Linked DNA regions of Fodinicurvata sp. EGI_FJ10296. Each later gene encodes a partner of the first gene's protein in a complex. Links are inferred from orthologs where the notes say so. Each region holds a gene or a part of one and is shown on either strand. Other genes may lie near its edges.

The links. Proteins that work in one complex are often made in the same cells at the same time.
Region 2: the proteins of ABZ728_RS06660 (region 1) and ABZ728_RS21935 are in contact, whole or in part, in a cryo-EM structure (PDB 8Z1Y), measured with the Escherichia coli proteins. The link is inferred for Fodinicurvata sp. EGI_FJ10296 from one-to-one orthologs.

What each region holds. Positions count from the first base shown.
Region 1 is NZ_JBFCVL010000003.1:108,009-115,694, forward strand. The notes cover bases 2,128-5,127. They hold ABZ728_RS06660 (dipeptide ABC transporter ATP-binding protein), read right to left. Parts: upstream 4,144-5,127; coding sequence 3,112-4,143; downstream 2,128-3,111. Other genes in these bases: ABZ728_RS06655 (M20 family metallopeptidase), read right to left, coding at 2,128-3,073; ABZ728_RS06665 (ABC transporter ATP-binding protein), read right to left, coding at 4,140-5,127. Outside these bases: ABZ728_RS06640 (dihydroorotase family protein), read left to right, coding at 1-155; ABZ728_RS06645 (hydantoinase/carbamoylase family amidase), read left to right, coding at 152-1,435; ABZ728_RS06650 (hypothetical protein), read right to left, coding at 1,751-1,924; more of ABZ728_RS06655, read right to left, coding at 1,940-2,127; more of ABZ728_RS06665, read right to left, coding at 5,128-5,207; ABZ728_RS06670 (ABC transporter permease), read right to left, coding at 5,244-6,128; ABZ728_RS06675 (ABC transporter permease), read right to left, coding at 6,138-7,079; ABZ728_RS06680 (ABC transporter substrate-binding protein), read right to left, coding at 7,145-7,686. UniProt on the Escherichia coli protein: Part of the ABC transporter DppABCDF involved in dipeptide transport. Responsible for energy coupling to the transport system.
Region 2 is NZ_JBFCVL010000020.1:445-5,171, reverse strand. What follows is about bases 1-2,954. They hold ABZ728_RS21935 (ABC transporter permease), read right to left. Parts: upstream 2,029-2,954; coding sequence 973-2,028; downstream 1-972. Other genes in these bases: ABZ728_RS21930 (ABC transporter permease), read right to left, coding at 2,030-2,950; ABZ728_RS21940 (ABC transporter ATP-binding protein), read right to left, coding at 1-976. In the rest of the region: ABZ728_RS21925 (ABC transporter substrate-binding protein), read right to left, coding at 3,018-4,505. UniProt on the Escherichia coli protein: Part of the ABC transporter DppABCDF involved in dipeptide transport. Responsible for the translocation of the substrate across the membrane.

The DNA.
Region 1 (7,686 bases):
GCCCCTATGACGGCATGACCATGGATGTTCGGGTTCAGGCGACATTTGTGCGCGGTGCGTTGGTCTGGGACGGCTCGGCCATCGTGCAGGAGCCCGGCTTCGGGCGCTTCATCCGTCCGACATCGGCACCAGAAACGCGGGTTTCCCAACAATGATGACCGACAACAGCTTTTCCTTTGCGACACGGTTGCTCGACGGCCTGGAGAAGGAAACCGGCGATCCGTCCGGACGGGGCATGACCCGGATCGCCTATGGCCCCGGAGAAGAATTCGCCCATGGCCTTTTCGCCGAACTGGCGCGTGAAATCGGGGCAACCGTAATCCACGATGCCGCCGGCAACACGATCGCCCATATCAACGGCAAGGATCCGGCCCTGCCCGTCGTCGTCACGGGCAGTCATCTGGACAGTGTTCGTCAGGGCGGCAATGTCGACGGCGCCGCTGGCGTGGCGGCGGGGCTTGCCTGCCTGAAAGAAGCCGCCGACCGGCCCGGCGAACGCGGGCTGTCGGTCGTCGCCTTCCGGGGTGAGGAAAGCTGCTGGTTTCCGCATTCATATATCGGCTCGCGCATGGCGCTGGGCCGTCTGCCGGCCGAACAGCTCGAACTGCTGCGCCGGTCCGATACCGGCCGCACGCTGGCCTCTCATATCGATGAATGCGGCTATGATTCAGCGGCGGTCAAACGCGGCGAAGCGCTCCTGACACCTGAGAAGATCGACAGCTTTTTCGAAATGCATATCGAGCAAGGGCCGGTTCTGGAAACGGCGGGAATTCCGGTCGGCGTGGTGAGCGCAATTGCCGGCGGCCATCGCTTCCGTGACATGACGGTAACGGGCGTCTGGGCCCATGCCGGTGCGGAACCCCGGACCTATCGGCACGACGCCATGGCCGCCACAGCCGCCTTCATCGACCAAACGAACACCATCTGGCGGGGGATGGAGGAAGACGGCGACTTTCTTCTGGTCACGTTCGGAATCGTTCAAACGGATCCCGAACTGAACGCGTTCAGCCGCATTCCCGGAAAGGTCAATGTGACCATCGATATCCGGGCCATCGAGGCGGAGGCCCTGAAGCGATTCATGGACCGGCTATACACCTTGATCGACACGATTTCAGAGACGTTCGGTGTCGACTTCAAGATTGGCGGTGACAGTGGGCCGCCGATCCGCGCCATGGACGATGGTCTGGTGGCTTTGCTGGAGAAAAGCGCCGACGAAGCCGACATCAAGACCCTGACCATGCCCAGCGGTGCCGGCCATGATGCGGCGGCCTTTTCCGAGGCCGGTATCCCAACGGCCATGGTCTTCATTCGAAGCCAGAATGGCAGCCACAACCCGGATGAGTCGATGCGGATCGACGATTTCCGCCTGGCCTGCGAGGTGATGGGCCGGGCCATCGCCAGGCGCCGGGAACGCCGGCATGGATCGGGAGAATAGTCTTTGCATACCACAAGATGCTCAGTTAGACAGACCATGCAACATTAGGATTAAGTTATGCATAGTTTGATCTATCTCGTCGGGCTCGTCGTCGTCGTCTTTTTCATCCTGTCCTTTCTGGGGCTGGTCTGACCCCAGTGCCCACCTTTGATCGTCCTTCCGGATAGGCGCGGTTCGCGTTTCATCCGTGGGAAGTTTCTGCACCAGATCCCGGGTCAGCAATGCGTCACTCCGTGCCGCACAGCACCCGGGAATTGGTCAGGGTGGCGGCTGGTCCGGGACAGGGATTTCGTGCGGCATCGCGGCCTTTTCCCCTCACCCCCCGAACAGCGCCCAGACCACGGTCAGGGCGAGCAGCAGCAGCAGGCCGACCAGCCCCACCACGCCCCCAAGGCGTTTCTGCGGCTGTGCCGCGCCGCAGTGCTGGCAGGTCGCGGCATAGCGGTTGACCGGTCGGCCGCAGCTAAGGCAGTGGGTCGGGCGCGTCATCAGTCCGGCGCCAGTCTACGCGACATGGTCCAGCCCCAGGCGCACGAAATAATCGGTGCAGGCGTCAATGGCGTCGACGTCACAGTATTCGTCGGTCTGATGCGCCATGGCCATGGGGCCCGGCCCCATGATCAGCGTCGGCGGGTTGCCGCAGGCCGGTTTCAGGACGGAGGCATCGGTGAAATAGGTCGCGGTCTCGACCGATGGCGACCGGCCGAAATCCTGCGCCCATAATTCAAACGCCCGCTGCATCCAGGGCGTTTCGGGATCGGTATAGACATGGTCCATGTCGGTCAGTGTCGTGAAACGCGCCGCCCCTTCCAGCACGGCATCGAGCTGCATTCGCGCCTCGGCGTTGGTCTGACCGACGACGGTGCGGATATCGACACCGATTTCGGCGGAATCGGGCACGGAGTTGATATTCAGCCCGGCTGACATGGTGCCGACATTCAGGCTCAGCCCGCCCATCACGGGGTGGGGCGAAACGCCGAAGGCGAACTGCTGCAGTTTCGTCACCGCCGCGCAGGCCTTGAAGATCGCGTTGTCGCCCTTTTCCGGCATCGAGCCATGAGCGGTAACGCCCTCGAAGCCGAGCGTCAGCCACAGCGCGCCCTTGTGCCCGACCATCGGGCGGTTGTCGGTCGGCTCGGCGACCACCAGTGCCCCCAGTTGCGGCAAAGCGCCCGGCGTCCGGGCCAGATGCATAACACCCTCGCATCCCGTTTCCTCACCGGCGCTGATGACAAGCACGACGTCGGCGCGCCGGCCGCTGCGCTGGGACAGCGCCAGACCCGCAAGCACGCAAGCGGCGACACCGCTTTTCATGTCGCTGGATCCGCGCCCATACAGGCGCCCGTCGCGCACCTCACCGGCAAACGGGTCGACCGACCATGGGGCACGGCCCAGTGGCACCGTGTCGACATGACCGGAATAGGCGATCGGCGCCCTGTCGGCGGGACCATCGGCCGGCAGCGTCGCCACCAGGCTGGGCCGTCCGGGCGCGAACTCGTGAAATGCCAGATCGAATCCGGCAGGCTTCAGCAGACCGGCGATATGCTCGACGCAAGGACGCTCGTTGCCCGGCGGGCTCACGGTATCGAAGGCGAGGAGGTCGCGGGTGAGGGTCAGTCCGCTCGGCGCCGTCGTCATATCGAATTCTCCGTCTTCGTTATTGCCGCCGCCGGCCGCTAGCGCAGGTGGCAGGCCGCCTGATGGCCGGGCGCGACTTCCCGCAGCAGCGGTTCCTCTTCGAAACAGCGCTTTACGGCATAGGGGCAGCGGGTGTTGAAATGGCATCCTCTGGGTGGATTCATCGGGCTGGGGACGTCGCCCGTCAGGATCGTGCGTTTGCCGCGCCGGCGCGGATTGGGCAGCGGCGCCGCCGCCAGCAGGGCTTCGGTGTAGGGATGCTGCGGATTCTTGAACAGGCTGCGCTTGTCGGTGATCTCGACGACCCGACCCAGATACATGACGGCAATGCGGTGGCTGATGTGTTGAACCACGGCCAGATCATGCGCGATGAACAGGTAAGACAGATTGAACTCTTCCTGCAGGTCCATCATCAGGTTGATGACCTGAGCCTGAACCGAAACGTCCAGCGCCGACACCGGTTCGTCGGCAATGATCAGTTCCGGGTTCAGGGCCAGCGCCCGTGCTATGCCCAGCCGCTGGCGCTGACCGCCGGAGAACTCGTGCGGATAGCGATGGAGAAAGTCCTGGCGCAATCCGACGCGCTCGAAGAGCGCCGCCGCCCGCTCGGCCCGTACCTTTGCCGACGCCCCCTCGGGATAATTGCCCAGCGGTTCGGCAACGATGTCCCGCGCGCGCATGCGCTGATTGAGCGAGGCATACGGGTCCTGAAAAATGACCTGCATCTGGCGCCGATACGGATGCATCTGCGCCCGGCTGAACCGCGTGATGTCGTGCCCGTTCAGCCGGATCTCGCCCGATGTCGGCTCGATCAGCTTCAGGATTGTCTTGCCCGCCGTCGACTTGCCGCAACCGGACTCTCCGACCACGCCCAGCGTCTCGCCCCGGGCGACGGAAAAGCTGATACCGTCGACGGCATAGACGCGCGCGGACTCCCGCCCGAACAGGCCGCTGGTGATCGGGAAATGCTTTTTCAGGTTGCGCACGTCCAGCAGCGGCGGTTCGGGCGCGGCGGCGCCCTGTGCGCGCGGGCCGGTCGTCGCGTCGATGGTTTCGGTATCCATGCTCATAGCGTCCACTCCGGCAGGCGATCGCTTTCCCAGCAGGCGGCCAGATGTCCCGGCTTCTTCTGTTCCAGTGGCGGATAGGTTTCGCGGCAATGGTCGCGGACGAAGGGGCAGCGGTCGGCAAAGGTACAGCCCGCCGGCAGATCCGACAGCGCTGGCACGATACCGGGGATTTCAGTCAGCCGATGCCGCCCGCCGTCCATTTCCGCGGCCTCGATGCGCGGCACCGATGTCATCAGGCCGCGCGTATAGGGATGCAGCGGACGGTCGAACAGGGTGTAGACATCCGCCTCCTCGACCTTGCGGCCGGCATACATGACCAGCACGCGGTCGGCCATTTCCGCGACCACGCCCAGATCGTGGGTGATCAGGACGATCGCCGTCTTCAACGTGTCGCGGATCTCCTCCATCAGCGCCAGGATCTGCGCCTGAATCGTCACGTCCAGCGCCGTGGTCGGTTCATCGGCGATCAGCACCGACGGATTGCACGACAGCGCCATGGCGATCATCACGCGCTGGCGCATGCCGCCGGAAAGCTGGTGCGGGTATTCCTGAACGCGCCGATGGGGCTCGGGGATGTGCACCAGCTTCAGCATCTCTTCGGCGTGGGCGAGCGCGGCCTTCGGCGGCATGTGCTGGTGCAGCATGATGGCTTCGGTAAGCTGATCGCCGATGCTCAGCACCGGGTTCAGCGAACTCATCGGATCCTGGAAGATCATCGAGATGTCGTTGCCGCGCACCCGGCGCATTTCCCGCTCGGACAGTGTCAGCAGATCGCGGCCCTTGTACAGAATCCGGCCGCTGGCGAACCGGCCGGGCGGCCTCGGCACCAGGCGCATGATCGACAGCGACGTGATCGACTTGCCGCAGCCGGACTCCCCGACGACACCCAGGATCTCGCCGGGTTTGACGGAGAAACTCAGCCCGTCGACAGCCTTTACAACGCCGTCACGGGTGTCGAACCAGGTTCGCAGGTCGTCGACCTCCAGCACCGGTTCGTCGTTCTGCGTCGCGTCGTTTACGTCGCCGCTCGTCGACAGCAGCGTCGACGGGGAAGAATTCGCCATGAATGTCGGACCTTTCACCTGTTCGTCACGCTGTCGTCAGACGCGCCGCGCCATGCGGGGGTCGAGGCTGTCGCGCAGGCCGTCGCCGAAGGTATTGATGGCGAAGACGGTGATCGCGAGGAACAGCCCCGGAAACAGGATGATTGCGAAGTTCGAATGAAAATACATGCGTCCTTCGGCCATGATGTTGCCCCAGCTCGGGATCTCCGGCGGCGTGCCGGCGCCGACAAAGCTGAGATAAGCTTCGAAGATGACCGCTTGCGCGCAGATATACGTGGCCTGGACGATCAACGGCGGCACCGCGTTGGGCAGGATGTGCCGCAGCAGGATCTTCCAGGTCGGCGTTCCCGATGCGACGGCGGCCTGAACGAACAGCTGATCGCGCAGCATCAGCACGACCGAGCGCACCAGCCGCACCACCCTCGGCACCTCGGGGATGGTCAGCGCGAGGATGACGTTGGGCACGTTGCTGCCCCACAGCGCCACCAGCGCAATGGCCAGCAGGATCGCCGGGATCGACATCAGCGCATCCATCAGCCGCATGACGACGGCGTCGACATGGCGGTTGAAACCGCTGGCAAGGCCGATGGCGAGGCCGAGCACGGTTGACAGGAACGCGACGCTCAACCCGACCACCAGCGAGATCTGGCCGCCGTGAAGGACCCGGCTGAACAGATCGCGGCCATACATATCGGTGCCGAACCAGTTGCTGGCGCTGGCGCCCTGCAGCCGGTCGATGGCGTTCTGCCGCAGCGGATCCGCGACGCCGAAATACGGCCCGACGAACGACGCGAACGCCATGATGAACAGCACCACCAGGCCGAACAGCATGGTCGGATTGCGGCGCAGGCCGTCGCCCATGGAGGCGAAGGTTTCGGCCACCCGGCTGGACACCGTCAGGTCCCTTGTCTCGGCGCTCATGCGTTGGCCTCAGTACCGGATGCGGGGATCGAACAGGACATAGCTGAGATCCACCAGAAGATTGAGCAGGACATAGGCGAAGGAGAACACGAGGATCACGGCCTGGATGACGGGATAATCGGTCCTGAGCACCGCATCGACGGTCAGCCGCCCCAGCCCGGGGATCGCGAACACGCTTTCGGTCACCACCACACCCCCGATCAGCAGCGCGACGCCGAGACCGATCGTGGTCACGATCGGCACCATGGCGTTTTTCAGCGCGTGCTTGATCAGCACCTTGTGTGTCGGCACGCCCTTGGCATAGGCGGTGCGGATATAATCCTCGTTCAGCACTTCCAGCATCGTCGCCCGGGTCATGCGCGCAATCAGCGCCATGTAGACAACCCCCAGCGTGATCGCCGGCAGCGTGATATGAAGCAGAAATTCCCATGGGTTGACGAACAGGCTGGTATAGCCCTGCACCGGAAACCAGCCGAGTTGCATCGATCCGCCGGCAATAAGGAAATAGCCCAGCACGAAGACCGGCATCGAAAAGCCCATGACGGCAAACGCCATGACGATCCGGTCCAGCCAGCCGCCCGCCTTCCAGGCGGCGATGACACCCAGTGGTATGGCGCAGGTGACCGCGATGGCGATCGTGCACAGGGTCAGCAGCAGCGTCGGCTCCACCCTTTGACCGATCAGCCGGGTGACCGGCAGGCCCGAATAGATCGAGGTGCCGAGGTCGCCCTGCAGCAGCGAGCCCAGCCAGCTGCCGAACTGCACGATCAGGGGCTGATGAAGCCCCAGCTGACGGCGGATCTCCTCGACCTCTTCCGGTCCGGCGAAGTCACCGGCGATGATCACCGCCGGGTCGCCCGGACTCATATGGAGCATCAGGAACACGAAGACCGCCACTATCCCCATGATGGGGATAGTGGCCAGGACGCGTCGAATGACATAGGCAAGCATGCGGCTTTGTTACCCTTGTCTGGTCATGGAGTGCGACGGCGCCCTATGGGTCTTCATCCGGGGGGTCATTCGACTTCGATGTTCCAGAAGAACGGCACCGGCGTGTTCATGACGCCCGTCACGTTATCCCGATAGGCTGTCGGCTGATAGTACTGACCGGTCGGGATATAGGGGACGAAGTCGTACAGTTCCTGCTGCAGTTCTTCCACGACCGCCATCTGGGCGTCGAAGCCCTCGGCCCGGGCGAAATCGTCGCGAAGCTGTTCGATCGTTTCGTTCTCGGGCCAGCCGAACCAGGCATCGTCGCCGGAACCGGAAACCGAGATGTTGCTGATCGGGTTCAGCTGATCGACGGCCAGCCACCAGGTCGGGAAGATGTTCCAGCCACCCTCCTCCGGCGCCTCGCGAACGGCCCGGCGCGAGGTCATGGTCGCCCAGTCCATGGCGACCAGCCGTACATTCATGCCGATTTCGCGCAGCGCCTGCGCCGTGACCAGCGCCTGACCGTGGGCCACGGGAGTGTCGGTCGGATCCAGGATCAGCACCTCGCGGCCATCGTAATCCGACTGTTCGAGCAGCGCGCGCGCCTCGTCCAGGTTCTTTTCCT
Region 2 (4,727 bases), on another replicon or contig:
GTGTTCCCGCCTTCCAGCAGGCGGCCGTGCCGCCCGGAGTCGTCACCAGCGGCGGCGCGGCGCGGCAGCGATCGTCGCCGATCGGACAGCGGGCCAGAAACGGGCAGCCGACGATCGGCGTCATCAGGTTCGGCGGCGTTCCCTCGATCGAGATCAGGCGCTCGTCGACGCCGTCGAGCCGAGGGGTGGAACGGAGCAGTCCTTGTGTATAGGGGTGCGCCGGTTGTTCGAACACGGCATCGGCGTCACCGGTCTCGATGATGCGCCCGGCATACATGACAGCCACCCGGTGGCAGAGACCGGCCACAATGCCCAGATCATGGGTGATAAGGACAATCGACAGCCCCAGCCGCTGCTGCAGATCGGCCAGCAGCTCCAGAATTTGCGCCTGAATTGTGACGTCCAGCGCCGTGGTCGGCTCGTCGGCGATCAGCAGCGACGGCTCGCACGCGATTCCGATGGCGATCATCACCCGTTGACGCATACCGCCTGACAATTCATGGGGATACTGGTCGAGGGTCTTGCGCGGCACCGCAATGCCGACCGCTCCCAGCAGTTCCGCCGCCCGGTTGCGCGCCTGGGCGCGGCTGTGGCCAAGATGATAGCGAACGACCTCGGCGATCTGGGCGCCGATGGTCATGAGCGGATTGAGAGAGGTCATCGGATCCTGAAAGACGACGGCGATCTCCCGCCCCCGGATCGAGCGGCCATACCGTTCTCCTGCGGGTCCCAGCAATGACCGGCCGCGCCACCTGATATCGCCGCCGACGATTCGCCCCGGTGCGGAGATCAGCCCCATGACGGCCTGGGCCGTCACGCTCTTGCCCGATCCGGATTCACCGACGATGCCGAGTGTCTCGCCTCTGCCGACCGTCAGCGACACATCGCTCAGACCGTGAACAACGCCGGCACGGGTCGCGAATTCCACGCGCAGCCGCTCCACTTCCAGCATCGTTTCCATGCTGTCGGCCGTCATGGTCCGGACTCCCTGCTGCTGCCCGTGCCGCTACCGTCGCCCGCATCGGGAGCGACTGTCGGCACATGGCGTGCCTGCCGCGATCTGGCAAACCGCTTTTCACGTTCCTGCGGATCCGTGGTCACGCGCACCCAGTTGGCGAACAGATTGATCGACAGGACCGTGGCGACGATGCAGAGGCCCGGGAACGTCACCAGCCACCAGGCGATGAAGATGTAATCCCGGCCGCCGGCGATATCCAATCCCCAGCTCGTCGCCGGCGGCTGCACGCCCAGTCCCAGGAACGATACGGCCGCCTCGGCCAGGACGATGTTGGTGAATTCCAGAATGCCGACAGTCAGCAGCGGTGAAATCAGGTTGGGCAGGATATGCATGAAGATGACGCGTCGCGGCTTGCAACCGACGATCTCGGCGGCTTCGACATAGGGGGTCTGTCGGACCGACATCACGATGCCCCGGACGAGCCGCGCATAGACCATCCAGTTCGTGATCGACAGCACCACGATGATGGTGGTGATGCTGGGTCCGATCACCGACACGATCAGCAGGATCAGAAGAACGCCGGGGAACGACACCTGGATATCGACCAGCCGCATGAGAATGCTGTCGACCCGGCCGCCGAGATATCCCGCCCACAGGCCGACGACGACCCCCAGCGTACCCGCCAGCAGCACGACGCTGACACCGATGAACAGCGTCACCCGGCCGCCCCAGATCAGCCGCGAAAGCACGTCGCGCCCGAGATGATCCGTGCCCAGCACATGGGCCCAGGTACCGCCTTCCAGCCAGAAGGGCGGCGTCAGCCGCTGCGTCACAGCCTGTGACGTCGGATCGTAGGGCGCGATCCAGGGCGCAAGCAGGGCGGCCGACACGATCAGCAGAATGACCGCGAGACCGATGGCACCGCCCTTGTCCTCCCACAACTCGCGCCCGACTTCGACGATCCGGCGGCTCCAGGGTACATCTCCGGGATCGCCGTCATTGGAACGGGCATCGGCCTCAGTATCCTCGGAAGCCGCCTTCCGGGACGATATTGATTCGCTGTGGGTCATATCAGTTCAAATTGATCCTTGGATCGATGAGCTTGAAGACGACGTCCAAGGCGATATTGATCAGCACGATCATGATGGCGATTGTGAACACTATTGCCTGCACCAGAAACAGGTCGCCGCGCTGGAGCGCCTGGATCGCCGTCAGCCCGAGGCCCGGCCACGCGAACACGGTTTCCACAACCACCGTATAACCCGCAAGGGTCAGGATCAGCTCCCACCCCACCAGCGTCAGAAACGGTATGGACGCGTTGCGCAGGGCGTGAACGCCGATGATCCGCCTCAGCGGCATTCCCTTGGCGCGCGCTGTCTTGACGTATTGCTGATTGAGTTCATCAATCATCGACGAACGCACCAGCATGGTGAGCCGGGCGAGCGGCACCAACGCTAGCGTGACGGACGGCAACACCAGATGGGCCGGGGTCCCCATGCCGGAAGTCGGCAGAACCTGAAGCTGAACCGCGAAGACGACAATCAGCAGCAATCCGACCCAGAATTGGGGCATCGACAAACCGAGCAAGCCCAGGCCGACGGTCAGCCGATCGACGATACCGCCCGGCCGAAGCGCCGCCACCACCCCCATGGGGACCGACAGCACGACCGCAAGTCCCAATCCGGCGCCGATCAGCAGCAACGAGTTCGGCAAACGCTCGAATACGACGTTTATGGCCGGCCTTCGCTGCCAGGCACTCTCACCGAAATCGAACGTGGCAAGGTCGGCCGCGAACTGAACAAACTGAACCAGCAACGGCTGATTCAGCCCCAGACCCTCGGCAAAGGCAGCACGCTGTTCCGCCGATGCCGAGAGCGGCAGCATGAGGCTGACGGGATCTCCGAAAACGCGCGTGACGACGAACACCGTCAGAGTCACACCGAGCACGACCAGGAAGCCCTGCCATGCCCGTCGGAGTATGAATGTCCCCATTCCGTCCAGCCCCTATCTTTCAATGCCCGCATTCCGGCACATCGCTGCCGGAATGCGGTGCCACGTCCTACTCGCTGACCGACATTTCCTTGATCAGCATTTTTGCATCGACGCGGGGTTGCCATTCCATCCGTGGCGACATGCCATAGATGTCCTGAAGGTTGAACAACGGCACAGTGTAGTGCATGTCGTGGCCGCGCTGGAATATGGCGTCATACAATTCCTGGCGGGCTTCAGGATCGGTCGTGACCCGCGCCTCGTCGATCATCGCCGCCATCTCTTCATCCGAATTCGACGAAGCGGCGCCGTCCATATGATAGATGTATGAGGCTTCGCGATCGGCATCCAACAGTTCGTTGGAATTGGCGATAAAGATAGAATCCGGGCGCGGCCCGTCGCCCATCAGGCTGTCGAGATACTGGGAAAACTCCTGGATCTGGACATCGGTTTCAAGTCCGATTTCCGACCAGTAGCCGGCCACGGTTTCGATCTGCTCTCGATCCTTCAGCCAGCGGCCGGATTCGCCGATCACCTCAAGGGTAGCCCCGACGGCGCCCGCCTCCTCGATCAGTTCGCGCGCGCGCTCAGGGTCGTAGGGATAGGATTCCAGGTCATCGTTGAACCCGAAAGCGCGTGGGTTGACATGATGCCCGGCGGCAATTGTGGCATAGCCCTGGAACAGACTGTCGGCCATGGCCTGCCGGTCGATGGCCAGATTGAGAGCCTCGCGGACCCGGACGTCCGACGTCAGTTCGTTGTCGGCGCCAAGAACGAAAACAGAGGTCTCAAGGCCCTCGACAGCAGCGAAATTTTCAACGCTCGCCGTGAATTCTGGCAACAGGTTGATGATGACATCGAACTCGCCGGCCATAAGGCCCGAAAGCCGCGTGCCGGGTTCGCCGACAAATCTGAAGGTTACCGCTTCGACATCCGGTTCCGGACCCCAGTAATCTTCGTTCACGGCAAGTTCGATGCTGGTGCCGCGCTGCCAGTCGACGAACCGATATGGCCCCGTCCCGACCGGTTCCGAGGCCAGATCTCCCTCCTCGGCATAGTCCGGCGGAATCATCTTCATCCAGTACATGCGCGAAGGCAAAATCGGATCCGGGCCCGTGGTCAGGATTCGAACGGTCAGGTCGTCGACTTTCTCGGCGCCGGCGATCGTTCCGAAATAGGCCATCTGCTCGGAATTGTTTTCCGGATCGATGATCCGCTCGACACTGGCAACCACAGCGTCGGCATTGAAGGGCTCGCCATTGTGGAAAGTAACGCCCTCCCGGAGCGTGAATTCCCATGTCGTCTCATCGACCTGCGTCGGGACCTCTGCGGCGAGACCCGGCTCCAATTCGCCTTCCGGCGTCCGGGCCATGAGCGTCTCGTATATGTTGTCGTTTACCTGCCGCTCGCCACCGTCGTCGCGCAGTTGCGGGTCGAGCGTCGACGGCTCGGACCCGATGGCCACTGTAATCGATTGAGCGAACGCCGCCGGCGTAACCAGCGCCATGGATGCAGCCAGCGCCGTCGACGCCAGCAAGCCGCGAAGTGAGATCGTCATTGATTTACCTGCCCTTCCGTAAAGCCCTGAATTATCGTCTTTTGAACCAGCGATTCATCAGAATACATCCCGCTGTAGGGAGTGTCACCCATCTCTGCGCCTGTGATGCGCATTCTCCCGTTCGCTGTAGATCAACTTATTATGCAATTGTCACGCCAAGGAGCGACTTGGGATGTGGACTTGCTGCCAGCCATGGGACAGACTGATAACAGAACCGACCCT